DNA from 3 places in the Psychromonas sp. psych-6C06 genome. Region 1 is predicted to be linked to each of the others. Evidence: predicted binding sites of a transcription regulator. Region 1 holds the regulator's gene; each other region holds the start of a gene.

Region 1 (10,645 bases):
CTTAAATCGCTAAAAATTTGTTTCGCTAAACATACAGCGGCAAAAGCAACCGAGATAGCATTAGCACCAATTTGAGTTTCAGTACGAACTCGTTTAGCCACCGTGAATGCGTGTTGAAACCAACGGTGTAAGAGTTTATTAACACTATTTGCCTGCCCTGCTGTCGCAAAGGCTTGTTTTATTTGGCCTAATATTTGTGGTTCACCCAATACTAATGAGTCTAAACCACAAGACACTCTAAACAGGTGTTGAATTGCTTGCTGATCATGGTAACAATAAAGGCTTTTGGTTAACTCACTGTGCGCTATTTGATGAAATTCACAGAACCAATCCACCACACTCTGACAACTCTGTTGTTCAACATGGCAATAGATTTCAGTGCGATTGCAAGTTGATACGATCACCGCTTCTAATACATTGTCTTGTGCTAACAATTGTTGGTAAGCATCAAGTAAAGACTCAGGACCAAAAGCGACTTTCTCACGCAGGTCAACTGAAGCTGATTGATGATTAATTCCTAAAGCAAAGAGAGACATTCGATAAATTCACAACACAAGTTTAAAATGGATAGCACAAAGCAGGAATTCTACGGAAATTTGCGCTTGAGTGGAAGCTGAAAGCGTTTTTTAACACTGGATTAACGTAAATTACTACCAAATAACGGAGTAAAAGTGAAACTTGCTCTGATTATTCAACTTTACTTTTTACAAGCGTGGTTAGCTTGGGTATTATTCAAACTCATTCCCGCATGTCAGCATGCGTTGTAGCCTTATTGCTAAAAAAGTGTCAATACAAAATGCCAATACAAAAAATAGCCAGTGCCCTCTTTTTAACCTTTTCATTATCAGGTTGCTCATTTCTTTACGATACCTTTGTTTACCAAATTGATGTCACCCAGGGTAACTACATTGAAGAAGAAAAAATTTCACAACTAGAAATAGGCATGTCACAGGAGCAAGTCATTTTTATTCTCGGTTCTCCGATGCTAATCGACCAGTTTGACTCGTCAAAGTGGTATTATATTCGCTACATCAAACCAGGTGGTGAAGATATTCAACAAGAACAAATTTTACTGGTCTTCTCGAAGAATGTACTGATGCGTATCCAAAGAGATGATGATATTCGTGAGAACCCATTAGTAAAACCTAATCGTAAAACCGCTCCTAACGCTGCAGCAGAAAGTAACAGTGATGATGGCACTCCTGTTACCGATAACGCTGCACCGATTATTAATTAGATGACTTATTCAATCGCAACATTTGCCGGTGGCTGTTTTTGGTGTATTGAAGCAGCTTTTAACTCTCTCAAGGGAGTTGATAGTGCTATATCAGGTTATACTGGCGGGCAAACTCTTAACCCTTCATATGATGATATTTGTACTGGGCAAACTGGTCATGCTGAAGTGGTTCAAGTTACTTTTGATGAAAGTATCATAACTTATCAAGACCTATTGGCTATCTTTTTTACCCTGCACGATGCGACTCAACTCAATCGACAGGGTAATGATATCGGCACACAATACCGTTCTGCTATTTTTTATCATGATAAAACTCAACAGCAACTCGCCCAACAATATATCGATGCTTTATCGAAGCAAAGTGTATTCTTAGCACCAATTGTAACTGAGCTTGAACCATTAACGCAATTTTACACAGCAGAAGCATACCACCAAGGCTACTACCTTAAAAACCCTAATCAAGGCTATTGTGCGATGGTTATCAGCCCAAAGTTTAATAAGTTCAAGAAGCATTTTCACGCGAAATTAAAAGGTTGATAGGCTTAAATTATCCGGCACTACAAACTTCCACTTGTTAAAATAATTATTTCTCTTCTTTAATTAGTGCTATGAAAGTTAGCTATTATTAAAGAAGGTTACTTTGGGTTTATGCTCTAATAACAATTCTACTAATATAGTGTTCGAATTTTACGTAGGAAAAAAGAGGTAGCACAAGGCGAAAGTTACAGTAAATAGTTGTTCTATTTGCAAAACTTTTAACGCAGAGATAGCTTCTTTTAACCAGTACGAATGATCTGTTATTTAATGGATTTGGTATAAATAATAAAAATATGCGCTAATCCTCCTCTGGATAACTAAGTGATCTAAAATTACGCAGAAAAAAACGCATAAGAACAAGGCGCTAGTTATTAGGATTGAAAATAACAAAATGTCATTTATTTTAACCAGCAAGGTTGATCAGGTATTTATCTAGTTTGGTATAATAAAAAGTCCACAGGAAAGCATCATGCAAGTTGAAAGCTCCGATTCTGATATATTTATGAAGTTAAGTCACCTCAAAGAGGTGTTAGGTGCGATCACAGATATGATGCCAGATAGGCATTTCATTGTTAACGAAACAGGGAATATTTTATGTCGATTTGGGAATACTGAATCTGAACAGTTTTATGAGGTTAACAATTATAATCCAACTACCGTTGCAGAGTTTACTTCAGCAGAAAACACAAAAAACATATTAGCTACGATTGAAAAGTCTTTACAAACTCAATCGATGATTGTGCTAGAAACTTCGAGCAAAATTGAAGACGTCAATAAGTTGATGCCAAATATTAGTGGTCCCATCGCCGAACAATGGTTCGAATTACGCATACGCCCATTACATTTTAAAAGTAATGATAAAAGCTTAGTGATTATATCCACACGTAATATTACAGAACGTAAATTAAAAGAAATAAGGTTACAGACGCTTTCACTCACCGACCCATTAACACAACTCTATAATCGTCGTTATGCTACCGATGAATTAACCCGTAATTGGCAACGTTTCGTGCGTTATCAAAAAGATATTACGGTGCTAATGTTAGATATCGATTTTTTTAAAAAAATCAACGATACCTATGGACACGATGCTGGTGATCAGGTGCTTGTTACATTAAGTCATTTTTTAAAAGCGAATATACGTAACATCGATACCATCGCACGCTTAGGTGGAGAAGAGTTTCTTATTATCATGCCTGATGTCGCGGTAAATAATGTACAAGCTGCTTGCGAGCGGTTAATATTTAATATATCTCAGCTAAAGATCCCTTTAGAAGATAAGCAATTAAATATCACTGTTAGTGGTGGGCTAGGTCAATTCAGTCAGCGAGATAAAAATATGGATACTCTATTAAAACGTGTTGATAGAGCCCTTTATCAAGCAAAGGAGCAAGGAAGAAATAGGATCAACATAGCCTGAAATGGGATGGCATTTAACAACAGCGAATAGCTTATGCTGTTGTTAATAATATTATGATTTAAACAATAAATGTTGTTATAAAGCCAATAAGTCCACCAAACACGCCCCCCCAAACAACTAACCATCCAAGATGCTTTTTAATCATTGCCTGAATGATCTCTTTTACAAGTTGTGGCGTTAATTCGTTTAAGCGTTGCTCAATAATTTTTTCAATTTTCGCCAAGATATCTTGCATCATATCAGGCTGTTCAATCTCTTCTTTTAACAGCTCAATAAATTGTTCATCCTGCGTGAGTTCTATAATGGATTTTTTCATATGCTTAATAAAAGGTTCGCGCAGAGGCACCAGAGCCTCCTCACCACCAAACATGCCTAACATCGGGCCAAAAGAGGAATCCATAATCACTTTGATTAAACCATCATAGGTAGGGTTAAGATCAACCTTTTCAACCACTGGTACAAGATTTAAATGTGCAGGAGAAAGCATGCCCGCACTTAAAAAGCGATCTACATTCTCAAGGGTAAAAAACTGTTCCATCATCAGCGTGCGAATACCTTTTTTAAACTCTTCAAAATGTGCAGGCACAACACCTGAGCCATACAGAAAAGGTACTTTTTCAAATAACATAAATACCGCAAGCCAGTTCGTCAGTGCACCAGAAAGTGCAAATAATCCGACCATAGCTAAGATATCTTGCTGTAATAATAAACCTGCAACTAAAATAAGCGCAGCGATGAAGTTGGTGATGAAACTTTTATTCATTGTTACCTCTTTTCTTTTAATCTCAGCTCTGATTAACGAAAACTATTATATTTAATTTTTACGTGTGCCACTTATATTTCGTCGTTCAAGGCATATCATCATAGCAATCGCAAACTTGAGATTATACCAATTCCGCTAATATAGTGATCAAATATTACGCAGGAAAAAGGAGTTAGTTCAAGGCGAAAATTGATGCAAATGGTTGTTCCCTTTACGAAATTTTTAACGCTGAAATAGCTTCTTTTAACCAGTAAGATTAATCAGTAATTTAATGGGTTTGGTATTAGACCAATTGAATTAATACAAAAAAATCCAGTGGCAAAAGCGACTGGATTTTTATTTTTAGCGATAAAACACTGGATACTGCATTTCATCCTTAAAGCACTTTATGCGTCGCGTAATTTCAAACTACGCAATGCTTTATCTAAAACACCATTAACGAATTTGTACGATTCGTCAGTAGCAAAGTCTTTAGCAAGTTCAATAGCTTCGTTCAGCACTACTTTTTCGGGTACGTCAGTACGATAAGTTAGCTCAAACATCGCTAAGCGTAAAATAGCAAGATCAACCATATCTACGTCTTTAATTTTACGAGACAAGTAAGGTGATAATTTTTCGTCAAGGACATCTGCACGATTAATTACACCAGAAAGTAACTCTTTAAAATAAGGCACATCTGTTTTTGAAAGATCTTGGTCGACGGTAAATTGATCAACAATCTGCGCAAAGGTAGCACCTGTAATTTGCCATTGGTAGACAGCTTGCACTGCAAATTGACGTGCGCGTCGACGTTCAGCGGGTTTCATTTTCATTAACCTAATTCCGCCATCACATTAACCATCTCTAGTGCGCTAAGTGCAGCTTCGCTACCTTTATTACCCATTTTAGTACCAGCTCGCTCGATTGCTTGATCGATTGAATCTGTTGTTAATACACCAAAAGCAACTGGAATATCATAGTCTAAAGAAACTTGTGCTAACCCTTTATTACATTCGTTAGCAACAAATTCAAAGTGTGGTGTGCCACCACGAATAACCGTACCAAGTGCAATAATTGCATCGTGTTTTTTAGAAGCAGCAACACGCTTAGCGACTAACGGTAACTCAACAGCGCCCGGCATACGAACAACAGTAATGTTGTCATCTTGCACTTGACCTGTACGTTTAAGGGTATCAACGGCACCCGCTAGTAACTGCTCATTAATAAAGCTGTTAAAACGAGAGATTACAATTGCGATTTTCGCATTTGGTGCAGCTAAGCCACCTTCAATTATTTTCATTTTCTACCCTTACTTAACGTGTCTTACAAAGAAAGTGTGCATTCTAGCACACTTTTTTTTATCTACTAGGATCTGTTAATCTTTCTCGGTCATTTTTGACTTAATCACGTTATTCAGTGATGTAATCAACTACTTCAAGACCGAAACCTGACAGTGCATGGTAGCGTTTCTCTGAACTTAACAGTGCCATTTTTTGCACGCCTAAATCACGTAAAATTTGCGAGCCAACCCCAACTCGGCGACTTGCTCCCTGTGTTTTTGCAGCCACACGTTCACCCGCATCTTCTTTAGCAATATTCTTAACTTGTTCAATTAATGATTCTGCTGTTTCTTGATGGCCTAACATCACCAAAATGCCACCATCTTTTGCTAAACGTTGTAAAGCATTACGCATTGGCCATGTTTGTTGTGATAGACGCTCAGAAAAGAAGTTATCAGAGAATGTATTTTGAAGATGTACACGAACATTAGTTACGTCCCCCTCTTTTACTTCACCATTAACCAACGCAAAGTGAACCTGTTTATCGATAGTATCTTGGTATGCAACAAGGTCAAACTCACCAAATTCAGTGGGTAATTTACAGCTTGATACTTTTTCGATAGTCGTTTCATTATTATTGCGATATTCAATTAAGTCAGCCACAGTACCTAATTTAATGCCGTGTTTTTCAGCGAATACTTCTAAATCAGCTCGGCGTGCCATGCTGCCATCTTCATTTAATATTTCAACAATCACACCCGCTGGTTCACGCCCAGCTAAACGCGCTAAGTCACAGCCTGCTTCGGTATGTCCTGCACGTGTTAATACACCACCAGCTTGTGCTTTAAGTGGGAAAATATGACCAGGCATAACAATGTCAGTCGGTTTTGCATTTAAGGCAACAGCACGTTGCACCGTAATCGCACGGTCGGCAGCTGAAATACCTGTTGTGACACCTTCAGCAGCTTCAATTGAAACCGTGAAGTTAGTTGAAAAGGCAGCCGTATTATCATCGACCATTAGTGGCAGTTTAAGCTGTTCACAGCGTGCTTCGGTCAAGGTTAAGCAGATTAAACCACGGCCATATTTGGCCATAAAGTTGATTGCTTCGGGGGTTACCATATCCGCAGCCATGATTAAATCACCTTCATTTTCACGATCTTCATCGTCCATTAAGATAACCATTTTACCAAGGCGAATATCTTCAATAATCTCAGCCGTTGTATTTAATTTCATTTTTTATCCTTACTAAATAAATGCTTTACTTAACCCATAAAACCACTGCGAGCAAGCAGCGATAGGGTTGATTCTTTTTCTGGGCTATCACTTTCCGAGCCACTATAGGCTGCCTTATCACCCATTAATAATCGTTCTAAATAACGTGAAACAACATCGACCTCTAAATTGACTAACGTACCAACCTGATAATGAGTCATCGTAGTTTGTGAAATGGTGTGTGGAATGATGGTCAACTTAAAGGATGCACCATCAATCGAGTTGGTTGTTAAACTTATCCCATCAACGGTAATTGAACCTTTTTCAGCAATATATTTTGCTAAGCTATCCGGTGCTTTTATCCAATATTCAACGGCGCTGCCTAATTGACTAATTGTCGTTATTTCACCAACGCCATCAACGTGTCCGCTAACAATGTGTCCGCCAAAACGAGAGGTGACTTGCATCGCTTTTTCAAGGTTGATCGCAAAGCCTGGTTTAATTGCAGAAAATCCACTGCGCTGAATAGTTTCGTTTGATATATCAACATCATAACCATTATCATGCAATTGTGTTACCGTTAGGCAAACACCATTATGGGCAATACTATCCCCCAGTTTCACATCACAAAGGTCTAATTCACCGCAGTCGACGGTAATGGTCATATCTTTTGCATGACGTTTGATAGTGGTAATTGAGCCAACGGCTTCGATAATGCCTGTAAACATATTAATCTCGATCACTTATTATACGGATATCATCGCCAATTAACGTGACATTTTTCAACGCTAACTGTACGACATCACCCATTTCAGAATAGTTAGGTAAGTTTACTAAGTTTCTGGACTGATCGCCCATTAATTTCGGTGATTGATACAATATAAATTGATCAACTAATTGTTGCTTGAAAAACTCGCCCGCCAATGTAGCCCCTGCTTCTACCCACAGGTCATTAATTTCATAGGTATTTAGTAGTTGCAATAGCTGTTTCAAATCGACACGACCATGCCCATCGTCGCGGGCAATAATCTGTTCAACATCAGCAACAAAGGTTAAGGTGTTTAAATCTACGCGCGGTGAAAGCGACACTAACAACACTTTACCTTGAAGACTAAAAAGTTTTTCATTAAGCGTTAATTTATTGTGCGAGTCTAAAATAATACGAATAGGTTGACGCAACTGTGTTTCAACAATTTCATCATTAAATTGTGACGATTGCTGTAACTCAGGAAAGCGCACATTTAAACTTGGATCATCGGCCATTATGGTGCCACTTCCGGTTAAAATAGCTCCCTGCATTGCACGGTAATATTGTACATCTATGCGAGCTTTAGGACCGGTTATCCACTGACTTTTGCCATTATGAAGCGCTGTTTTTCCATCTAAACTTGATGCCATTTTTACCGTCACACGCGCTGTTTTCGTTTTCATGCGCTTGATAAAGCCCAAATTCAAGGAGTTCGCTTTAGCTTCTAATAGGCCCACATCAACTTGAATACCTGCCTCTTCTAAAATTGCAATACCGCGTCCTGCAACTTTAGGGTTAGGATCAACCATGGCAATCACGACCCGTTTAATGCCCGCTTTAGTCAACGCAATAGCGCAGGGTGGCGTCCGCCCAAAGTGCGAGCAAGGCTCTAAGGTCACATAACAAGTAGCATTAATGGCTTTGGTTCCAGCCATTGCTAATGCATGGACCTCCGCGTGTGGCTCTCCAGCTTTAAAATGAAAACCTTCACCAACGATGATGTTATTAGCCACAATAACACAACCTACATTAGGGTTAGGCGCAGTCGTAAAGCGGCCTTTTTTAGCAAGTGTGATGGCTTGGGCCATATAGGCTTTATCTTGGTCTGAAAATGCAGTTGAACTCATTAATTACCTTTAATGTAAGAAGTAAAATTTCATTTATAAATAGAATAATATCAAGCGAATTAAGTATGTGATCTACATTTTGTGCAGGGTTCCCTTTACCAACGTTTCAAGGAAGAGATAAGTTACTTTAACCAGTATAATAGATCAGCTATTTCCTTCATTTGGTATAATAACTTACGGCTGAATTATGTCAGCCATAAATAATATCATCGTAGTTTACCCATTTATATAATGATGAACTAAGCATTACTTTTCTAGTCTAGCGATCTCTTCACCAAACTCTTTAACATCTTCAAAAGAGCGATAAACAGATGCAAAACGGATATAAGCAATTTTATCCAAGCTTTTTAGTAAATCCATTACCAATTCACCGACCATTTTAGAAGTAACTTCTCTTTCACCTGTTGCACGAAGAATCGTTTTTAATTTATTCACGCTCACTTCAATCGCTTCAATACTGACTGGGCGTTTCTCTAAGGCGCGATTAATACCCACTAACAATTTTTCATCGTCAAAGGGCTCACGACGTCCATCAGATTTAATTAAACGAGGCATCAATAATTCAGCACTTTCAAAGGTGGTAAAACGCTCATTACATTCATTACAAGCACGACGACGGCGCACCTGCGAGCCATCTGCGACCAGACGGGAATCGATAACTTTGGTATCCTGTGCACTACAAAATGGACAATACATACTGCCTCTCTTTTTATCTATTATTTAAAGCGATTCAAATCGCTAAACTCTTCATAGCTTTCTATTTTACTAAAATTAATCTGGTATTCCCCTTCAGCTATTTTATCTAAGCGTAGAGAATCAACACCCAGTGTTTGTAATTGTGAATAATTAACTAACTGATCATATTCAAGTTGTAACACACTTCGTAAAATCCAGCGACCTAAATCAACATTTGGATTAGACATCAATGCTTTACGCCCTGCTTGACATAGTTTACAGCTCAACCGTTGCCCAGAAGGTAAGCGAACTGAAAATGGAACATCTTGCTCAGGGAAAAAATCAGGAAACTTATCATGAATCCAACTTGGTATGGGAATATAAACCTCATCGGGATCGCGTTTTCGGCCATTCGCATTCCATTGATTTAATCCACTTCGCTCAAAGACGGTTTTATTACGCCCATACAGAGGAAGGTAAATAGTATCGAATGATTTTAATTTAGGGCTTAATTGTGTCGTTAATCGCATTTGCTCACTGAGTTGAGACAGAGGATCATCAGCGATATCAATGTTAAAGCTTGCTGCATAGTGGGATGTATTAAAACGTTTTAATAACGTACTCTTTGATAATGAAAAATTATAATCCGCAATACCATCGGTAAAAATAATTGAATTACTGTTATTATTAATCAGCTTGATATTTTCAATATCGACCAAATGCATAGGCTCTTCAAAAAGATGGAAAACTCCCTTGTCTCGCACCACACAATGATAAATAACACGTTTTAATCGATAAAGTCTTATCGTAAAATTAATGCGTGCATTTCTTAAACGAGCAACCTCTTTCACCATCTCTAATGTAGGTAAGTCAATATATTTACTTCGATCACGATTAAACTCAGCCACTTTTTGCCAAGACTTTTGATTGCCTATTAAAAATGTTTTAAGACCAATGCCAACACCGTTTTTCATCGCATCAATCGCGACATCTCCTCGTGACAGATCTTCTGCATTAAAGGCACGACAAAAGATACGTTCAGCTGCGCGATAATAGAGATATGGTGCCGTAGATTCAGAAAACAGGTTGGATAAACCTCCAACCACTTGCAAATAGTGATGATAGTCCTGCTTTTTTTGCTCTGATTGTATTCTATAAAAATGCACTGTTAACCTTATTGTTGAATAATATCAATCGAATTAAGTATGTGGTCTAAATTTTGCTCAGGAAAAGTGACTTAAATCAAGGCGAAACTTAACATAAATGGCTGTTCCCTTTTACGAACGTTTCAACGAAGAGGTAAGTTGCTTCAACCAGTAAATTAGACCCGCTATTTATTTCGTTTGGTATAATCCTAAAAGAATTGAAAAAATGATCTAAATTTTGAGCAATAAAAGTGGCTTAATACAGGCAAAAAAACGTAAATAATTGTTATATTATCGAAATTTTAACAATCAAGACTAATCACTTTTTTAATTCCATTAGTATTATTTCGTTGGATATAACAAACACCAGATAAAAAAAAACCACACAGAGTGTGGCTTTTTATAGTAACGCGTTAGCGATTAACCGTAAACAGGGTTTGCTTTACAGAATGCAGCAGCCTTTACTTTAACAGCTTCAATGGTTGCAGCTAGTTTTTCTTCATCTTTGATAACATCTAG
Region 2 (10,645 bases), on a different contig from region 1:
GCATTAGTCCCACTAGCTCTAAGTAACCTTGGTTATTAGGGATATCCCACAATAACTCATAGTTTTCTTTGTACTTATCAAACTCAGGTACAACTTGTTTTAATATACCATCTTTACTCGCTTTAACACTAATGAAGCCACGTGGTGGCTCAATACCATTAGTTGCATTAGATATTTGACTTGATGTCTCTGATGGCATCAAAGCCGATAGCGTTGAGTTTCGCAGGCCGTGTTTAACGATGTCGCCACGTAGTGTTTCCCAATCAAGGTGCAGAGGCTCACTGTGGATATCATCGAGTGATTTTTTGTAATTATCGAGCGGTAAAATCCCTTGCGAATAACGTGTTTCATTGAACTTAGGACAAGCACCACGCTCAATCGCTAATTTATTAGACGCTTTTAATAGGTAGTATTGAATCGCTTCAAAGGTTTTGTGTGTTAAGTTGTTAGCACTACCATCTGAATATTTAACGCCATTTTTCGCTAAGTAGTAAGCGTAGTTGATAACCCCTATACCTAAAGTACGACGAGCCATTGAGCTGTTTTCAGCTGCTTTAATTGGATAATCTTGGTAATCAAGTAGATTATCAAGGGCACGTACTGCTAATTCAGATAACTCTTCTAGTTCATCTAAATTTTCAATTGCGCCTAAATTAAGTGCTGATAATGTACATAGCGCTATCTCACCCTCTTCATCCATAATATGCTGTAAAGGTTTTGTTGGTAGCGCAATTTCTAAACACAGGTTACTTTGACGAATAGGGGCAACTTTACTGTCAAAAGGACTGTGTGTATTACAATGATCAACATTTTGAATGTAGATACGACCGGTACTCGCACGCTCTTGCATGAGTAATGAGAATAATTCAACGGCTGGAATACTACTTTGACGAATTGACTCATCACCTTCGTAGAGATGGTATAAGCGCTCAAATTCATCTTGGTCTTCAAAAAAGGCATCGTATAATCCAGGTACATCGGATGGACTGAACAGAGTTATCTCTTTTTTGTCGATAAGGCGTTGGTAAAATAAACGTCCTAATTGCACACCATAATCAAGATGACGAACACGGTTAGAGTCGATACCACGGTTGTTTTTAAGTACTAATAAAGACTCAACTTCTAAGTGCCAAATTGGATAGAAAACAGTGGCCGCACCACCACGCACCCCACCTTGTGAACAAGACTTTACCGCGGTTTGGAAATATTTATAAAAAGGAATACAACCAGTATGGAATGCTTCACCGCCACGGATGGTACTACCCAGTGCGCGAATACGGCCGGCATTAATCCCAATACCTGCACGTTGTGATACATATTTAACAATTGAGCTTGCCGTTGCATTGATAGAATCTAAGCTATCGCCAGTTTCAATTAATACACATGAGCTAAATTGACGTGTCGGAGTACGTACGCCAGACATGATCGGCGTCGGTAATGAAATTTTGAACTGTGATGTCGCATCATAAAAACGTTTTACATAATCAAGACGCACTGATTTATCATAATCGGAGAATAAACACGCTGATACTAACAGGTACAAAAACTGCGCACTTTCGTAAATATCACCAGTAACACGATTTTGAATCAGGTATTTACCTTCAAGTTGTTTGACCGCGCCGTATGAGAAGTTTAAGTCTCGGTTGTGATCGATGAATTTCTCCATCTCCTCAAACTCTTGTTTACTGTAATCCTCTAAAAGGTGTGCATCATACTTTCCTTTAGAGACCATTTTACTCACATGCTCAAAGACACTCGGTGGTGTAAAGCGTTGGTAGGCTTTTTTACGCAGGTGGAAAACGGCTAAGTGAGCTGCCAAATATTGGTAATCAGGGGATTCTTCAGAAATCAGATCGGCAGCTGCTTTGATAATTGTTTCATGTATATCGTCAGTGCGGATACCATCATAAAATTGAATATGAGAGTTTAACTCTACCTGTGAAACTGAAACGTTATTAAGACCTTCGGCCGCCCAAGTGATGACGCGGTGAATTTTTTCGAGATCAATACTTTCTCTTTTGCCATTACGTTTAGTAACAAACAGGTTTTTATTCATTCTGATTACCTTTTAAGGGGTGAATTACAACTATGTAACAAATTAAGTGTTGTTCGTAAATTGTGTGATTTGTTTAATTTAAACACAACATATAGTGTTGCATTAAATAAGGAGGCACAAGATAACGCTTTTAAACTTTTTTTCAAGCTAATAATTTTCAACTTGGCGTGGATAATTTTGTGGATAAATTACGTATAAAAAAAGATGTTGGTGGTTGCTAACATTTTCGCTTACGTCAGCTATGTTTGTAATAAAATGCAAACACTATTTGGAAAATAATTACGCACCAATATCATTATTTAAAAAAGAATAGGCAAATACCATAAATTCTATTTAGTTCATGTTTTGGTGATTAATTGTAAATTTTGGCATTAATTATGCCGTTAATTATTGGACTGTGTATTTTTTAGTTGTTCTGAAAACTTCATTGTGTGACTGCACATAAATCAACACAAACCTATCCAGTCAACTTTGCATGCTAACTAGATTGATTTAGATCAAGGCTACTGTAGAAAATTTACGCTTTTATGGTAATTAATAAGGTTAATGAAATGTTAATCAGTTAAGTGACTATCGTTACATAATATTATTGAGGAGCGTATGATGAAATTGTTAATGGAAGATAAATGTTATACTGATATCTGCCTACATGGGAAATGGTTTCACCACGATCATGGCGAAACCAGCGCTTATATGCTGGGCTCTCGTCAAACCTTTGAACTTGGTTTTATGCCAACTACCGACGAAGAGCTTGAAGCTTGTCTTGAGCCGATTGCGAAAAGTCAGCTACTTTCTTAACGCGCTTTAGTTTATGTTAGTCGTTTGCGCTAATACCTGTTGGCAATAGGCGATTATATTATCTGTCAATTCACTAATTAACCTGCCCGATAGTTGCCAACACTGCCAATAGAGTGGCACATAGAAAATCTGATCGGGCATTATATTGACCAGTTGGCCACTTTTTAAGTGTTCTTCAATTTGTAACTTTGCATTAAGGCTATATGCTCCATCGGCCAGTGTAAGGTCAACAAAAGCCTGTGAAGAGCGGACCGTATGACAAGGGTATTGTCCCGCTTGTAAAGAAAAGTTATCAGCAAGAAATTTAAGGTGGATATCATCATGCTGATCAAAGATAATCGCAGGCGCTTGCTGAAAGCTAACTTGGTTGAAGCCTTGACTAAAATAACGATCGATAAATTTAGGCGTGGCGACACACACATATTCCATAAACCCTAAAAAATGACTTTCCCCGCCACTCATCGGCTTTTGTTTACTGGTCACACAGGCTAGCACTTCACCATTAGAGAGTCGCTCCCAAGTCCGAGATTCATCCTCAACAAAAAGGTTTAATGCGACTTGCTGTGCTTGTAGCAGAGGAGCTAACGCGGAAACAAACCATGTTGCAAGGCTATCTGCGTTTACGGCAAGCGGAAGAGACTGGCGTTGTTTGGTATTTTTTAATTGAACCTCAAGCTCAGATTCCAACTGTAAAACACGTTGATAATGGCCTAAAAGTTTTTGACCTAAAGTCGTCGCTTTAATAGGGTGGCTTCTAATCAATAAGGCCTGACCATGATGGCTTTCAAGTAATTTTATACGTTGTGATATGGCCGATTGAGAAATGTGCAGCTGTTTTGCCGCTTTATCAAAGCTTTGTGTTTTTAAAATAGCATCGAGTGCCGCTAAGAGCTTGTAGTCTTGCATCACTTTCCTTAGTGGGTGTTATCGATCATTAGCTAGGCTAATGAAGCATTAATATTATTAGTTTTATTTAATCGTGTTTGGCCGATATAGTCTACTTAAATAGATAAGGAGAGATGATGTTAGTTAGCTATTTCACAGGATTTACCCTCATGGCAACACTGATCATGCCGATCGGGTTGCAAAATGCTTTTGTATTAAATCAGGGGATACGCAAACAGCATCATCTGTTTGTTGCTACTTTTTGTAGCTTGGCCGATGTGCTTTTTATGTGTATCGGTGTGTGGGGAGGCGCAACCCTATTTAGTCTTTACCCATGGTTATTGATTACTATTACGCTATTAGGTGCTTTGTTTATGATGGTTTATGGTTGGCAATGTTTACAACGTGCTAGAAAAGGTGAGGGAAGTATAGAAACGGATAATAAGCAACGCAGTTTTAAGATGATTGTGCTCGCTTGTTGTGCATTTACCTTTTTAAATCCACACGTGTATATCGATACTATTGTTATTTTAGGTGGTTTTGCGGCTAATTTACTGGTGGAAGAGCGTCCCTATTTTGTATTGGGGGGGATTAGTGCTTCGTTTACTTGGTTTTTTGGGTTAGCTTTAATTGGGGCCAAATTTGCACATGTTTTAAGTAGTAGTAGAGCGCAACGTATTATTGATGCGTTAATCGGGTTGATGATGTGGGGACTGGCGATTTATCTGTTATTAAATTTGGATTTTTAACAGGATCCTGTTTCCTGCGGTGAATAGCAATGCAATAACAGGGCTCAGGTGTTATTGCATCCGTTGAGGTTTATTATTTTATAGCAGTGTAAAAACTCACATCCGCTTCTTCTGTCTGTGGATCATAATGATGATAAAACTCAAAACAAGGGCGTTCATCAATCGCTAGATCGGCTTCTATAATTTGTGACATTAATTTTTCCCAGCAACGACGATATTGCTTTTTATCAGTAATGTTTTCACGAATTGAGCTATATCGCCCAGCGGGTAGGGGCTGTATCTCAATTCCTTGTGTGACTTGTGTCCCTTCAGGTACGCTAATACAAATATCTGTTCTGCATTTTTCTGCTGGTGTGATTTCAGGATTATCATGATAGATAAAAAGTGACTCTCCCTGTTCAAAAGAGTGTAATGCAGCCCATTGATAAAGTTTTCCTATTGCTTGTTGGTATCCTTCGCCATAAGGGCCTGTAACACGGATATAAGCGAGTAATTTATTGTTTATCGTTTCAATTTTCATAGTGATTGCTTCCTGTTGTTGATCACATTGATAAGCATAGCGACCTTCATCGTGATTGGCGTTTCCATTATTGTGTAGCAGGTGGCCAATCTTGCTTTTTTGTAATAATGCTCGGTAATCTGTTGGCGTGGTGCAGTTTCTTATTTGAGAAGCGCTCAATCCAAAGTACTGACGAATTGCTTTCGCAAAACTTTGCGAGCTTGAAAAACCAAGTGTCAGTGCTATCTCTGTAATGCTCTGTTGGGTATAAAAAAGTTGTTGTGCAGCATATTCGAGTTTTAAGCGTCTAAGGTATCCTGCGAGTGTTTCGCCACTGACCACTTTGAAAATACGGTGAAAGTGATAGGGTGACAAATAAGCTTTTTCTGCAACCATCTGCAGGTTTAATGGCTCTTTAAAATTCGCCTCTAAATAACGAAACACCGGTTTAAGTTTTTGCTGATAGTTGGTTTTTTTATTTTCCATAGTTGATGCTCAAAGGAAAGTGTTAAATAAAGATAATGATTTATGGGTAACGCCCAATATAACTATTTAAGATAAGCAAGGCGTGTCAATTATTGCTTTTCCCTATATTTTTTACCTATAGTGCACTAATGATATAGTGAGTAATAATTTACTCGTATGATTAAGGTAGCGTTTTATGACCACCACGGCCGATGCTGATAGCATTATAGAGCACCAGCATTTCAAAATTTATAAACCCTATGGGTTTTTAAGCCAGTTTGTACAAGAACAACGTAAAAAGAAAAAGCTATTAGGTGAGCTCGGTGATTTTCCTGAAAAAATAATGGCGATCGGCCGCTTAGATCATGATTCAGAAGGACTGTTGTTGCTGACTACCGATGGCATGATGAGTTATGAAGTAAGAAGTAAAGGCATTGAAAAAGAATATTACGTACAAGTCGATGGCGCTATTACCGAGGAAGCGTTATTACAGCTACAACAGGGCGTTGAAATCACCGTTAACGGGAGTAAGTATTTAACCTTACCCTGCCACGTCAAGCAGTTAGTTGCTGAGCCTGAGTTACCGAGTCGTGGTCGTAAAATACGCGATGCGAGGCATGGCCCCACCAGTTGGATCTCAATTACCCTCACTGAAGGTAAAAACCGTCAAATTAGAAAGATGACAGCTGCAGTTGGTTTTGCAACATTAAGGCTGGTTCGCGTTCGCATTGCTGATATTACTATCGAAGGGATGTTATCTGGAGAAGTGCTGGTATTGAATAACTTGAATGAATCCGTATCGCCTTTTTAATTCTTTTGGTATTAAAAGCGCGTTTTTTTGTAACGCGCTTTTAATCATCTTATACGCGTTTGACACAACGTAACATGTAATTCACATCAACATTTTTAGTGATCTCAAATCCACCGCTAAAAGGGCTAAACTCAACGCCACAAAGATGCTCACATTTCAGCGTGGTTTTATCGATATCTGCCAATAATAGAGAGGGACGAATAAACTTCTCATATTCATGGGTGCCCTTAGGAACCCATTGTAATAGATGTTCAGCCCCTAAGATCATCATCAAATAGGCTTTAAACGTTTTATTAATGGTGGAGAAATACACTGTGCCACCCGGCTTGACCATGTCGCAACATGCTTTGATGATAGAAGCAGGATCAGGCACATGCTCTAACATCTCCATGCAAGTCACCACATCAAACTGCTCTGGGTGATCATTGGCAAACTGTTCAGCGGTTATTTTTTGGTAATCAAGTTTTGTTTGTGTTTCTAGTGCATGCAGGCGCGCTATTTGCAGTGAAGCGTGGGCCATATCAATACCTATCACCTCCGCGCCTTGAATCGCCATGCTCTCTGCTAAAATACCGCCACCACAACCCACATCAACGACACGTTTTGCAAATAACCCCTCAACACCCTGCTCAATGTAATCAAGGCGAGTTGGGTTTAGCATATGTAGTGGTTTGAAATCCCCCTCTAAGTCCCACCATTGCTCAGCCATTGCGGAAAATTTTTCAATCTCTTTTTGGTCAACATTATCGTTAAAAGCATCATTTTGCATTGTGTTTGTATCTACAGACATAAATTTTGGTACCCAATAAACAAGTTAATAACGAGTATACCGATCACCCTAAAATTTAGAAATTGATTTATTTCGCATTTTAAGGCGTTTTTAGCTTTTTTGTTCTGGTTAAATAATAACCGTAAAAGTGATAAGTGTGCTTATTTGCGCCATAATGCGACGCTAAGGCGATTTTAATCGTAAAAGAGGCATGATAGTAGTTGCTTTTGTGTTAGACTGCTTCACCCTAAAAATTTGAGGATTTCTATCTCTATGAGCGAATTTGCATCTGACGTTTCTCCAATTAACATTGAAGACGAATTAAAAAACTCTTATCTCGAATATGCAATGAGCGTAATTGTTGGGCGTGCTCTGCCTGACGTACGCGATGGCTTAAAGCCTGTTCATCGCCGTGTTTTATTTGCGATGAATATTCTACGCAATGATTGGAATAAACCTTATAAAAAATCAGCACGTGTTGTTGGTGATGTAATTGGTAAATATCACCCACACGGTGATACGGCTGTTTACGATACAATTGTACGCATGGCGCAAGACTTCTCAATGCGTTACATGTTGATCGATGGTCAAGGTAACTTCGGTTCTGTCGATGGCGATAGTGCTGCTGCGATGCGTTATACGGAAATTCGTATGGACAAAATTGCCCACGAATTATTGGCAGACCTTGATAAAGAAACCGTTGATTATGTACCTAACTATGATGGTACAGAGCTTATTCCTGAAGTGATGCCAACAAAGATTCCGAACCTATTAGTAAATGGTTCATCGGGTATCGCGGTTGGTATGGCGACGAATATTCCACCACATAACTTAGGTGAAGTGATCGATGGTTGTTTAGCATTAATCGCCAATAAAGAGATCACCGTTGAAGAGCTGATCGAATTTATTCCCGGTCCAGATTTCCCAACCTGCGGTATCATCAATGGCCGTAAAGGTATTATCGATGCTTACAAAACCGGCCGTGGAAAATTAAAGATTCGTGCTAAAGCGGATATCGAAGTGAATGAAAAAACTGGTCGTGAAACGATCGTGGTCCATGAGCTTCCATACCAAGTAAACAAAGCACGCCTCATTGAAAAAATTGCGGAATTTGTAAAAGATAAAAAATTGGAAGGCATCAGTGCCCTACGCGATGAGTCGGATAAAGACGGTATGCGTATGGTGGTTGAAGTGAAACGTGGTGAAGTGGGTGAGGTGGTATTAAATAACCTTTATGCACAGACACAGATGCAGGTTTCATTTGGTATTAATGCCGTTGCATTAGACCATGGTCAACCGAAACTATTTAACCTAAAAGAGATGCTGGAAGCGTTTATTCGTCACCGTCGTGAAGTGGTAACACGTCGTACGGTATTTGAATTGCGTAAAGCGCGTGATCGTGCCCACCTGTTAGAAGGTCTTGCGATCTCACTGGCAAATATTGAAGAGATCATTGAACTGATTCGTCGTTCTCCGACGTCTGTTGAAGCAAAAGCCGCATTGCAAGCACAGGGCTGGAAGTTAGGTAATGTTGCTGCCATGTTAGAAGCTGCTGGTGTTGATGTTGCTCGACCTGATGCGTTACCTGCTGAATATGGTATGCGTGATGAACTGTACTACATGACAGAAGTACAGGCACAAGCAATTCTGGATATGCGTTTACACAAGCTTACCGGTCTTGAGCACGAGAAAATATTAAATGAATACCAAGAGCTTATCGACCTGATCACAGGTTTAATCTTTATTCTTGAAAATCCAGCGCGTTTAATGGAAGTGATTAAAGAAGAGCTTGAAGAGATCCGCACTAACTTTGGTGATAAACGTCGTACAGAGATCACTGCAAGTGAAGCTGACCTGTGTATGGAAGATTTAATCAACGAAGAAGATGTTGTTGTGACGCTTTCTCACGAAGGTTACGTGAAATACCAACCATTAACCGATTACGAAGCACAGCGACGTGGCGGTAAAGGTAAGTCAGCGACATCGATGAAAGATGAAGACTTTATTGAGAAGCTATTAGTGGCAAGTACCCACGATACGATTTTATGTTTCTCAACACGTGGCCGTTTGTACTGGCTGAAAACATTCCAATTACCGTTGGCTTCTCGTCAAGCGCGTGGTCGTCCGATTGTCAACATTTTGCCGCTTGAAGAGGGCGAACGTATTACAGCAATTCTACCGGTACGTGATTACGAAGATGACAAGTTTGTCTTTATGGCAACGGCAAATGGTACCGTGAAGAAAACGGCATTAAGTGCTTACAGTCGTCCGCGTGCAAGTGGTCTGATTGCCATTAACCTAAATGATGATAACGAGCTAATTGGTGCACAAATCACCAATGGTGAGAATGAGATCATGATCTTCTCGGATGCCGGTAAAGTTGTACGCTTTAAAGAAGCGGAAGAAACACCGGCTGTTGATGAAGAGGGCAATCCAATTCTTGATGAAAATGGCGTGCAAGAGATCAAATTCAAAGGTGTACGCCCAATGGGTCGTACTGCAACCGGTGTTCGTGGTATTAAGTTGAAAGAGGGTGAGAAAGTGGTTTCACTGATCATTCCAAATGAAACTGGCCATATTCTGACTGCGACTGAAAATGGATACGGTAAACGTACTCCTCTTGAAGATTACGCATCGAAAAGTCGTGCAACACAAGGTGTTATCTCAATCAAAGTGAGTGAGCGTAACGGTAAAGTGGTTGGTGCGGTGCAGGTTGATGAAAATGATGAAATCATGCTTATCTCTAACCGTGGCACGCTGGTTCGTACTCCGGTAAGTGGTGTTTCAATTGTTGGACGTAACACACAGGGTGTAACGTTAATTAAGACTCGTGAAGATGAAAAAATCGTCGCGTTACAACGTATTGAAGAGATCAAAGAGCAACCTAACTACGAATCACAAGAGGAAGGCGATACTGAGCAATCGGTAGAGTCTGCAGCTCAAGAGCAGGCAACAGAAGCAAATGCTGATGAATCGCCTGTTGATTCAGTAGAATAAACATCATTTATTATAAAATAAGCGGCTCTTGAGTCGCTTATTTTGTTTTACAAAGACAAACAAGAAGAGCGTTAATGAGTAAAATATTTAATTTCTGTGCTGGACCTGCAATGTTACCCGAAGCGGTAATGGCAAAAGCGCAAAGTGAGTTTTGTAACTGGCAGGGGCTTGGCGTTTCTGTGATGGAAGTGAGTCACCGTAGCCCTGAATATATTGCAATGGCAAAAGAAGCTGAGCAAGACCTGCGTGATTTAATGGAGATCCCAGATAACTACAAAGTGCTGTTCTGCCATGGTGGTGGACGTGGTCAATTTGCTGCTATCCCACTTAACTTGTTAGGTGAGCGGTTAGAAGCGGATTATCTGTTAACTGGGCAATGGTCTAAATCTGCTGTAGTAGAAGCAAAAAAACATGCGCGCATCAGCGAAACGGATCTGATGACCCAAACTTCTGAAGGTAAAATAAGCGTAAAAGCGACATCTGAATGGCCGATTAATGCAGGTGCCGCCTATCTGCATTACTGCCCGAATGAAACCATTGAAGGGATAGAGATTTTTGATCTGCCTGAAACTGGTGTTGTGCCATTAGTTGCAGATATGAGTTCAACAATTCTTTC
Region 3 (10,645 bases), on a different contig from region 1:
TACAGTACCCACGTTTTGCATTACAATACCAAGTTCACTAGGGTGTTTACCAATGGGGGTCTGTTGTCCGGTGATGATTTCAATAAGCTGTTTTTCACTGCCTGATGGGTAGATAGTCGGAATCACGCGCAGGCTAATATGACTGTTATTTTTACTCGCCTTGAGTGCTTCATTTAAACATTTAATTGCTTCTTTTTTATTATCTTCGATAGCAATTATGGTCAGTTGTGGTTGTAAAATATGATTAAGGATATTAATACCCTCAATAATTTCGTAAGCTTGCTCTTGCATCAAACGGTCATCTGCCGTGATGTAGGGCTCACATTCGGCTGCATTAATCAGCAATAATTTGATTTTTTCATGTTGCACTAATTTTAGGTGGCTGGGAAATCCTGCACCGCCTAACCCGACAATGCCTGCTTGTTGAATCGCATCGACTAACAATGCAGGAGCAACCTTTTCATAGGGTTCGGGTTTGATATATTCAACTGCCCTGTCTAAACCATCGGTTTGGATCACTACCGATAAAATGCCTAAACCGGAAGGGTGAAGATCACAACGCTTTTCTATGGCAATAACCGTGCCTGAACTACTTGCATGTTGAACCACCATTGCACTATATACTTTGGTCAAGGGTTGCCCTTTTAATACAGCATCGCCCACCTTAACTAATAATTCAGGGGTATGACCTTTCTGCTCAACGGGGATCACTAAAGTCGCAGGAATACCCGCATCTCTAATTGCATATTGACTGCTTTGCAGTTTATTTTCTTCAGGGTGAATTCCACCATGAAAGTTCCATAGTTTACCCGATGAAATCGCGTCTAATTGCTCATCACTGAGCAGGTTAAATTTTTCTGTCATACTAAAGCTCAGTGTTAACTTGGGTAGGGATGCGTTGTAAGTTCCATTGCCAGTTTTGTGTGGTTATTTCAATGGGTAGCATATCAATACAGTCAGTTGGGCAAGGCGCAACACACAACTCACAGCCAGTACACTCATCGGTGATTACTGTATGCATTTGACGGGTTGCACCCATAATGGCATCTACGGGACATGCTTGAATACATTTAGTGCAACCAATACATTCATCTTCACGTATAAAAGCGATTAACTTTGGTTTTTCTTCACCATCTAACTGTTTCGGTTCAACACCCATTCGTTCTGCCAGCTGGCGCATTACTGCATCGCCACCGGGAGGGCATTTGTTAATATCATCACCATTTGCAATTGCTTGTGCATAGGGCTTACAGCCTGGATAGCCACATTGTCCACATTGAGTTTGTGGTAACATTGCATCAAGCTCCTCTACAATGGGGTCTGCTTTAACTTTAAAGCGAATTGAGGAGTAACCGAGTAAAGCGCCAAACAGCGCAGCTAAGGTGGCGAGAGCTAAGACCGCCATTAGAATATTTAAAATCATTTAATTAATCCCGTGAAACCCATAAAGGCAAGTGACATTAACCCTGCTGTGATCATCGCAATTGCAGAGCCTTTAAAAGGGAGAGGAATGTCGGATGCAGCCAGACGTTCGCGCATTGATGAAAACAGTACTAGCACTAGTGAAAAGCCAATCCCCGCACCAAAACCATAAATAATCGATTCGACGAAGTCGTGGTTTTCATTAATGTTAAGGAGTGCCAAGCCTAATATTGCACAATTGGTGGTGATCAAAGGTAAAAAGATACCTAACAAACGATATAATGTTGGGCTGGTTTTATGCATTACCATTTCAGTAAATTGCACTACTACGGCAATCACCAAAATAAAGCTTAAGGTTTGCAGGTAAAGTAGATCGAGAGGGATCAACAGATAAGTATTAACAATATATGAAAGCGCGGCTGTTAAAGTTAATACAAACGTTGTCGCAAATGACATGCCAACTGCTGTTTCAATCTTATTAGAGACACCCATAAATGGGCATAAGCCTAAAAATTTCACTAATACAAAGTTATTGACCAGTACCGTGCCAAAAAACAGTAAAAAATAATTACTCATAAATTTTTTAATTCCACTAGCAGAATAGGGGGATTCGGAAGATTGCTAATACGGGCAGATTATAGCAAACAACCTCAGTAAAAATAACAACCTGTAGGATGTTTTTTTAGGAAGATAAAGTTTTGAACTGTATTGACAGTAAGTTGTTACTAGCAGCATACAGACCAGATAATAAGTGTTGAAAAAAGTGCAAGTTTTTCTCATTGATAATGTTGGGTTGATATAAATAATTCATATTTAATTTATGCCGATCGCATCTTTTTAAACACTAAATAAGCACCTCCTTACAAAGTTGATTTATATCAATATATACATATATTGTGTTATGTATAGTCTCGCTCCACTAGATGTAGTGTCCCTTTCTTTTCGGAGCCCCAATATGAAAACTGTTGTTATTAAGCGCGATGGTAGCCAAGCCCCCTTTAACGCACAGCGTATCGCTGAAGCTATTTTAAAAGCCTCAGGTGCCGCTCGCTGTAAAGGGGTTGATGCATTTGCTATAGCAACAGCTGTTGAAAATGAGTTACAGGGACAAATCGAAGTCGATATTCATCGTATTCAAGATAAAGTAGAACAACAATTAATGACCGATGGTCATTTAGAGTTAGCACGTGTATATATCGAGTATCGTCATGATCGCGATTTAGCACGAGAGCGTAAAAGCCACCTTAATAGTGAAATTGATGGTCTTATTGAGCAAAGTAATGCCTCGTTATTAAATGAAAATGCCAACAAAGATGGAAAAGTGATTCCAACTCAGCGTGATCTGCTTGCTGGCATTGTGGCAAAACACTATGCAAAATCGCATATTCTTCCGCGTGATGTTGTACGTGCACATGATAAAGGCGAAATTCATTATCATGATCTTGACTATGCCCCATTTTTCCCAATGTTTAACTGCATGCTTATCGATATAAAAGGCATGTTTACGCAAGGGTTTAAAATGGGTAATGCTGAGATTGAAGAGCCAAAATCTATCTCCACGGCAACAGCTGTGTGTGCGCAAATTATCGCGCAGGTAGCGAGTCATATTTATGGTGGGACGACCATCAATGGTATTGATACAACGCTTGAGCCCTATGTGGCGATGAGCTACAACAAACATCTTAAAATTGCAGAAAAATGGGGTATCGGAAACCCGCAGGCCTATGCCGATGAGCAGACCGAAAAAGAGTGTTACAACGCTTTTCAATCTCTAGAATATGAAGTAAATACTCTGCACACAGCTAACGGACAAACTCCTTTTGTGACCTTTGGTTTTGGCTTAGGTACATCATGGGAAGCGCGTTTAATTCAGCAGTCTATTTTTAAAATTCGTCTTGCCGGCTTAGGCAAAAATCGCAAGACGGCTATATTCCCCAAACTGGTTTTTGCCATTAAAGATGGTGTTAATCATAAGCCTGCAGATCAAAACTACGACATTAAACAACTTGCTTTGGAATGTGCATCAAAGCGCATGTATCCAGATATTTTAAACTTTGACAAAGTGGTTGAAGTGACAGGATCTTTTAAAACGCCGATGGGCTGTCGAAGTTTCCTTGACGCTTACCAAGAAAATGGACAAGCAGTACACGATGGGAGAAATAACTTAGGTGTCGTTAGCCTTAATTTACCGCGCATTGCCTTAGAAGCTGAAGGCGATGAAACAGCCTTTTACCGATTACTCAATGAACGTTTATTAATCGCTAAAAAAGCACTAGATACCCGTATTGAACGTTTATCAGAAGTGAAAGCTAGCGTTGCCCCTATTTTATATATGGAAGGTGCCTGTGGTGTGCGTTTGAAAGCCGATGATTGTGTGGCTGAAATATTTAAAAATGGTCGCGCCTCTATTTCACTTGGTTACATTGGCCTGCATGAGACCATCAATGCATTACATGATGACGATGGCCATCTGTTTGATGACCAAAATAAACAACATAAAGCGCTAGAAATTATTCGCCATTTAAAACAAGCGGTTGTCGCTTGGACCAAAGAGTCTGGTTACGGCTTTAGTCTTTATTCAACACCATCTGAAAACTTATGTGATCGTTTCTGTCGTCTAGATACTAAGCAGTTTGGTGTCTTAGAGGGGGTTACTGATCGTGGCTATTACACTAACAGTTTTCACTTAGATGTTGAAAAAACAGTTAATCCATACGATAAACTCGACTTTGAAATGCCATATCCTGAGATAGCAAGTGGCGGTTTTATCTGTTACGGCGAATACCCAAATATGCAGCATAATTTAAAAGCGTTAGAAGATGTTTGGGATTACAGTTATAGCCACGTGCCATATTACGGCACCAACACGCCTATCGATGAATGTTATGAATGTGGTTTTCACGGTGAGTTTGACTGTACCAGCAAAGGCTTTGTTTGCCCAAGTTGCGGTAACTCTGACTCAGAGAAAGTTGCTGTAACACGTCGTGTTTGTGGTTATTTAGGAAGCCCAGATTCAAGACCATTTAACGAAGGTAAACAGGAAGAAGTGAAACGACGCGTGAAGCATCTTTAAGTTTCTTCTGTTTTTCATGGAGGTTAAGCGGTGAATTACAGTAAATATTATCCTATCGATGTGTTAAATGGCGAGGGGACTCGTTGTACATTGTTTGTCTCTGGCTGTATCCATAATTGCCGAGGTTGTTATAACCAATCAACTTTATCGCCCGACGCTGGCGAGGAATTTACAGCTGAGCTAGCAGATCAAATTATTGCAGATCTCAATGATACACGTATAAAAAGGCAGGGCTTGACCTTGTCTGGTGGCGATCCCCTTCACCCTAATAATGTCCAGCAAGTATTAACATTGATTCAACGTGTCCACAGTGAATGCGTCGACAAAGATATTTGGTTATGGAGTGGTTACAAGCTGAGTGAATTAAACGCAAAACAACGTGCGGTGATAGCGTTAGTTAACGTGTTTATTGATGGTAAATTTGTACAGGCGTTAGCTTCTCCTAACTTAAAATGGAGAGGGAGTAGTAATCAAGTTGTGCACTACTTGAAATAGAGATTATTCTCCAAATACTGCATTAAGATCAACTACTAACAAAGCATTTTTTTCTTACTGTACTAAACTTACTAATTTAGATAGTAGGAAAGTTGTATGCTTTTTTCATCCTCCAAAGCGACTCCCCTCAAAGAGGCTAGCGTCGAATTTACAGACTCACAAAAAACAGAAACTTGGTCTGATTCTGATGGGTCTCTACTAGATTTTTCCGAGCACCAAAATATCCCTGCACTGAGTAGTTGTCGTGGTGGCCATTGCGGGGCTTGTGCAGTGCAATTACTTGAAGGTGAGGTCATTTATGAACCCCAACCTACTGCAGAAGTCGGCGGAAGAGAGGTTTTACTTTGCTGTGCTAAACCCGTAACTGCTCACATTAAATTAAAAATTTAGCTTTTAATCATCCCTGTGTTACTCGCATTTATAGTGAGGCGGACTACTATGTAAGCTAAGCATGCTATTGAAGTTGTGATGATCTGTTAAGTAATAATGCACCTCAATTTATAGTCGTGCGCGTAAAAATTCACACAGATTGTTGATGTAAATAATTGCATTATCTACTTCATCATTTAAAAAAAACAACTAGGAAAAAGAGATGGCAAGTCTTCTTGATACCGTTGATCAACGCACAAATTTAGTAGGTGAGAATAGATTAGAGCTACTATTATTTCATCTGCAAGGTCCGCAGCTTTTCGCTATTAATGTCTTTAAAGTGAAAGAGGTCGTTAAATTACCTGCCCTTAATAAAATTCCTAACTCTCACCCTAAAATATCAGGTGTTGCCAATATTCGTGGTCAATCTATTCCAGTTATTAATCTACGTGAAGCGATCGGTTTTCGGCCATTGGAAGTGGATTCGGAATGCAATTTAATCATTACCGAATATAACCGGACTGTTCAGGGCTTCTTGGTTGGCAAGGTTGAGCATATCGTTAACATGACTTGGAATGAGATCATGCACCCGCCAAGTAGTGTTGGTCGACATCATTATTTAACGGCGATCACCAAGCTAAAAAGAGAGGGCGTTGAAAAACTGGTTGAAATTATAGATGTTGAGAAAGTCCTTGCAGAGATTATCGAATATGATGTGACCATATCGGAAGGGGTGTTAGATGAAGACATCGTTAGTGAAATGGCGGGGCTGAAAATTTTACATGCGGATGACTCATCAACTGCACGTAAACAGGTTGAAGCAACGCTGTCACAGTTAGGTGTTGAAATTATTCCTGCTGAAAATGGCTTACAAGCATTGGAAATTCTAAAAGGCTGGGTAGCAGATGGTAAACGCATAGAAGATGAAATTTTAATGTTGATCACCGATGCAGAAATGCCCATTATGGACGGTTATAAATTAACTTCTGAAGTACGAAGTGATCCAAATATGTCTAATTTACATATTGTATTAAATACTTCGCTCAGCGGTAGTTTTAATCAAGCGATGGTGGAAAAAGTCGGGTGTAATGCGTTGTTGTCTAAATTTCAACCAGACAGGTTAGTTGAAGCAGTGCAGGAAAGATTAAAAGCAAAATTAGAGAGCAATAATTAATCTATTTCCTCCATTAATTCAACAGGCTTAACTTTATTTGAGCCTGTTGTTTGCACATTGCTTTAGTTATCTTTACTCTACTCAAATTGTTAATTCCCCATAACTTTACTAAATAAGACTAGACTGAAAGATGAGCGATAAAAATCCCCCGCAAACTGGTAATGAATCGGCAACCATTGAGCGGATTGAAACAAGATTAGTTCCACCACCGATGTATAACGTATTACTGCATAATGATGATTATACGCCGATGGATTTTGTGATTGACGTATTGCAACGTTTTTTCCGTTTAAGTAATGAGCAAGCGACCGAAGTAATGCTCAACGTTCACTATAAAGAGGTTGGAGTCTGTGGCACCTTCAGTGCTGAAATTGCAGAAACCAAAGTAATGCAAGTGATGAATTACGCTAAACAAAATGAGCATCCACTGCGTTGTTCAATGGAAAAAGAGTCGTAAATTGTAATCAACCCATTAAGGGGTCTCTATGTTAGATAAAGCCTTAGAAAATAGTTTAGATTTAGCCTTCCGCTTTGCGTTTGAAAAATCGCATGAATTTATGACCGTTGAGCATCTTTTACTTGCGTTATTGGAAAATGAAGAGATTAAAACACTCCTAACTGCTTGTTCCGTTGATATGGTCTCCTTACATATTGAAATATTAAGCTACTTAGAAAATACGCCTTCCGTTCCTGAGGTTCACACTCAAGAGATTGAAATTCAACCCACCATTGCTTTTGAACGTGTATTACAGCGTGCTATTTTTCATGTGCAATCATCTGGTAGTACAGAAGTTTCAGCGGGTAGCGTGCTAGTAGCATTGTTTAGCGAACAAGAATCTCAAGCGGTATACCTTCTTAAAAAAGCAAACCTTTCTCGCTTAGATGTAGTTAATTATATCTCTCATGGCATTGCTAAATCTGCTGATTCTGCGCCTACCTTATATCATGAACAGGCTGCAACAGAAGAGCCTGCAGAGAATAAAGAGGAGATGCAATTTACTATTAACCTCAATGAGAGAGTGGCCGCGGGTGAAATTGATCCACTTATTGGTCGTGATAAAGAGGTTGAACGTTGTGTTCAAATATTATGTCGACGTCGTAAAAACAATCCGTTATTAGTGGGGGAAGCTGGCGTTGGTAAAACAGCGATTGCTGAAGGCCTAGCATATCGAATTGTTAACAATGATGTACCAGAAGTGATCAGTGATAATATTATATATTCACTTGATATGGGGGCTTTACTGGCAGGAACTAAATATCGTGGTGAGTTTGAACAACGCTTTAAAACGGTATTAACACAGCTTGGCGAAGAAGATAATGCCATTTTATTTATCGATGAAATTCATACCATTATTGGTGCTGGGGCTGCAACAGGCGGACAATTAGATGCAGCTAATTTATTAAAACCGCTATTAAGTGGTGGTAAATTACGCTGTATGGGGTCAACAACCTATAAAGAGTTTGGACAAGTTTTTGAGAAAGAGCATGCGCTTGCTAGACGCTTTCAAAAAATTGATGTGCTTGAACCATCTATTAAAGAGACTGGACAAATTCTACTTGGCCTTCGTTCTCGCTATGAAGAACATCATGAAATTCGCTACACCAATAAAGCATTAATGGCTGCAGCAGAATTAAGTGCAAAATACATTAATGATAGGCACCTTCCAGATAAAGCGATCGATGTAATTGATGAAGCCGGTTCACAAATGCGTTTATTACCTGCAAGTAAACGTAAAAAAACCATTGGTGTAGTCGAGATTGAAAACATCATCGCTAAAATTGCACGTATTCCGAAAAATTCAGTGAGCACTGACGATAAAACACAGTTAGCTAAATTACCTGAGCGCCTTAAAATGACTGTGTTTGGTCAAAATGAAGCAATTAATCAACTCACCGATGCCATTCATTTAAATCGCTCTGGTTTGTCTGAGGAGACAAAACCGATTGGCTCCTTCCTCTTTGCTGGCCCAACGGGGGTTGGTAAAACAGAGGTAACTCAACAACTAGCTAAAGCGATGGGCATAGATCTGTTACGTTTTGATATGTCTGAATACATGGAAAAACACACCGTCTCACGTTTATTAGGTGCGCCTCCTGGTTATGTTGGTTATGAGCAAGCGGGTCTGTTAACCGATGCTGTCGTGAAGCACCCTTATGCAGTATTGCTACTTGATGAAATAGAAAAAGCACACAGTGATATCTATAACATCTTATTACAGGTGATGGATCATGGCACATTAACCGATAATAACGGACGTAAAGCAGATTTTAGAAACATCATTCTGGTCATGACAACCAATGCTGGTGTGCGTGAAACCACCAAAAGTAGTATTGGTTTTAAAGATCAACAAGACTCGCATAAAGTGATGGATGAGATTAATAAATTATTTTCACCTGAATTTAGAAATCGTCTTGATAACATTATTTGGTTTGATCATCTAAGTCTTGAGGTTATTTATCAAGTGGTTGATAAGTTTATTGTGCAGTTACAAGCTCAGTTAGATAAGAAACAAATATCACTCGAGGTTGATGATAGCGCGCGTAAATGGCTTGCTGAACATGGTTATGACAAAGCAATGGGGGCTCGCCCAATGGGACGCTTAATTCAAGATAAGATTAAAAAACCATTAGCTAACGAAATATTATTTGGGCAACTGCAAAATGGTGGAACTGTCGTTGTAAAACTGGATAAAAAAGGAGAAGGCATCACATTTAGCTTCGCCAAAACAATGGCAATGAGTGAGTAAGTGGGGAAAGTATTAAGGCTTGAAGGTGTTAAGGCTGGAGGGCTGGAAAGATAGAAGGCTTGAAGGTATTAAAGCTTGAAGGTTTAAAAGCTTGAAGGCTGGAAGGAATTAGGGCTTGCAAGTTAGAAGCTGGAAAGTTAAAAGGTTAGAAACTAAAACGCCATTATCGAGTTAACTCGGTAATGGCGTTTTTTGTTGCGGGTGAGGGCTGTTTTAGCTTAACGTTTCGTAGGGGACTGGGTCGTTCACGCCATTTTTTTCGAATGCTTCAAGGCGCTCTACGCAACTACCGCATTGGCCACAGGCTTTTTCTCGGCCGTTGTAACATGTCCAAGTTTTACTGTAATCAAGGCCCATACGTAAACCATCTTTTAGAATGCCTATTTTATCGCTATTTAAGTAAGGAGAATAAATCTCCGTTGGCTCATAGTTTGCAACGGCTGCTACATCATTCATTTTTTCAACAAAGATAGGGCGGCAGTCAGGGTAAATCTCATGGTCTCCTGAATGAGCACCGTAATAAACTTGCTCAGCACCAATAGAAACCGCGTAACCAATCGCTAATGATAGCAAAATCATATTACGATTTGGTACAACTGTACTTTTCATATTTTCGTTTTGGTAATGTCCCAAAGCGACATCGATACTGTTATCGGTGAGTGATGAACCACCAATAAGCTGATTAATTGCAGAAATATCAATTACTTTATGATGAATGTCGAGCTCTGCACAGACTGCTCGTGCAACATCTATTTCTTTGATATGACGCTGTCCATAATCAAATGTTAAAGCGTAAGGGGTTAGCCCCTGTTCAATTGCTTTATGTAAAACGGTGTAAGAATCCATTCCACCCGAATATATCACAACGACTTTTTTTTGCATTTTGCTTGTATTTCCTACTCTATTCACATATAAATCAGGTCAGTCATTTATGTGACCCATATCAACCATTGAGTATAACTGTTTATGCATAAAAACTACAAAGTAAATGAACTATTTCAGACTATCCAAGGCGAAGGCTTTTATACTGGCGTACCTGCTATTTTTGTTCGCCTGCAAGGGTGTGATGTAGGTTGTGCATGGTGTGATACTAAACATACTTGGGAAATTGATCCTGCTAAACAGACCGAATTAAACTTATTAACGGATCGTAGTAACGAATCAGAGCGTTGGTCTGGCGTGTCAGCACAGCAGATAATCGATGAGATTAAACGCTTGGGTTATACCGCTAACTTAGTGGTTATTACTGGTGGAGAGCCTTGCATGTATGATCTTCGCGAATTAACACATCTTCTACATGAGTTTGGTTTTCATACCCAAATAGAAACCAGTGGTACCTACCCGGTATTAGTTGATAGCTACAGT

The links. Region 1 encodes NrdR, which represses ribonucleotide reductase genes. Its sites were predicted from a motif close to AAACACNANATNTNGTGTTT; they were not measured.
Region 2: nrdA (class 1a ribonucleoside-diphosphate reductase subunit alpha) is a predicted target of NrdR. The motif match lies at 2,137-2,156, and genes of this name have one in related genera.
Region 3: nrdD (anaerobic ribonucleoside-triphosphate reductase) is a predicted target of NrdR. The motif match lies at 2,337-2,356, and genes of this name have one in related genera.

What each region holds. Positions count from the first base shown of each region.
Region 1 is NZ_PIZM01000014.1:28,831-39,475, reverse strand. Features, by position in the region: gene hemA (glutamyl-tRNA reductase) at 1-536, opposite strand, end outside; gene CW745_RS15525 (outer membrane protein assembly factor BamE) at 797-1,237, shown strand; gene msrA (peptide-methionine (S)-S-oxide reductase MsrA) at 1,238-1,774, shown strand; gene CW745_RS15515 (GGDEF domain-containing protein) at 2,244-3,194, shown strand; gene CW745_RS15510 (DUF445 family protein) at 3,253-3,957, opposite strand; gene nusB (transcription antitermination factor NusB) at 4,344-4,763, opposite strand; gene ribE (6,7-dimethyl-8-ribityllumazine synthase) at 4,769-5,236, opposite strand; gene ribBA (bifunctional 3,4-dihydroxy-2-butanone-4-phosphate synthase/GTP cyclohydrolase II) at 5,346-6,452, opposite strand; gene CW745_RS15490 (riboflavin synthase) at 6,482-7,159, opposite strand; gene ribD (bifunctional diaminohydroxyphosphoribosylaminopyrimidine deaminase/5-amino-6-(5-phosphoribosylamino)uracil reductase RibD) at 7,161-8,306, opposite strand; gene nrdR (transcriptional regulator NrdR) at 8,553-9,002, opposite strand; gene CW745_RS15475 (restriction endonuclease PLD domain-containing protein) at 9,023-10,147, opposite strand; gene glyA (serine hydroxymethyltransferase) at 10,547-10,645, opposite strand, start outside.
Region 2 is NZ_PIZM01000004.1:147,348-157,992, reverse strand. Features, by position in the region: gene nrdA (class 1a ribonucleoside-diphosphate reductase subunit alpha) at 1-2,056, opposite strand, end outside; gene CW745_RS07795 (hypothetical protein) at 2,657-2,854, shown strand; gene CW745_RS07790 (LysR family transcriptional regulator ArgP) at 2,861-3,760, opposite strand; gene CW745_RS07785 (LysE/ArgO family amino acid transporter) at 3,910-4,488, shown strand; gene CW745_RS07780 (GyrI-like domain-containing protein) at 4,562-5,473, opposite strand; gene CW745_RS07775 (pseudouridine synthase) at 5,649-6,263, shown strand; gene ubiG (bifunctional 2-polyprenyl-6-hydroxyphenol methylase/3-demethylubiquinol 3-O-methyltransferase UbiG) at 6,313-7,053, opposite strand; gene gyrA (DNA topoisomerase (ATP-hydrolyzing) subunit A) at 7,306-10,029, shown strand; gene serC (3-phosphoserine/phosphohydroxythreonine transaminase) at 10,104-10,645, shown strand, end outside.
Region 3 is NZ_PIZM01000001.1:163,634-174,278, forward strand. Features, by position in the region: gene rsxC (electron transport complex subunit RsxC) at 1-864, opposite strand, end outside; gene rsxB (electron transport complex subunit RsxB) at 866-1,423, opposite strand; gene rsxA (electron transport complex subunit RsxA) at 1,420-1,998, opposite strand; gene nrdD (anaerobic ribonucleoside-triphosphate reductase) at 2,378-4,495, shown strand; gene nrdG (anaerobic ribonucleoside-triphosphate reductase-activating protein) at 4,526-4,990, shown strand; gene CW745_RS00750 (2Fe-2S iron-sulfur cluster-binding protein) at 5,087-5,380, shown strand; gene CW745_RS00755 (chemotaxis protein CheV) at 5,583-6,533, shown strand; gene clpS (ATP-dependent Clp protease adapter ClpS) at 6,664-6,990, shown strand; gene clpA (ATP-dependent Clp protease ATP-binding subunit ClpA) at 7,019-9,280, shown strand; gene queC (7-cyano-7-deazaguanine synthase QueC) at 9,494-10,162, opposite strand; gene queE (7-carboxy-7-deazaguanine synthase QueE) at 10,247-10,645, shown strand, end outside.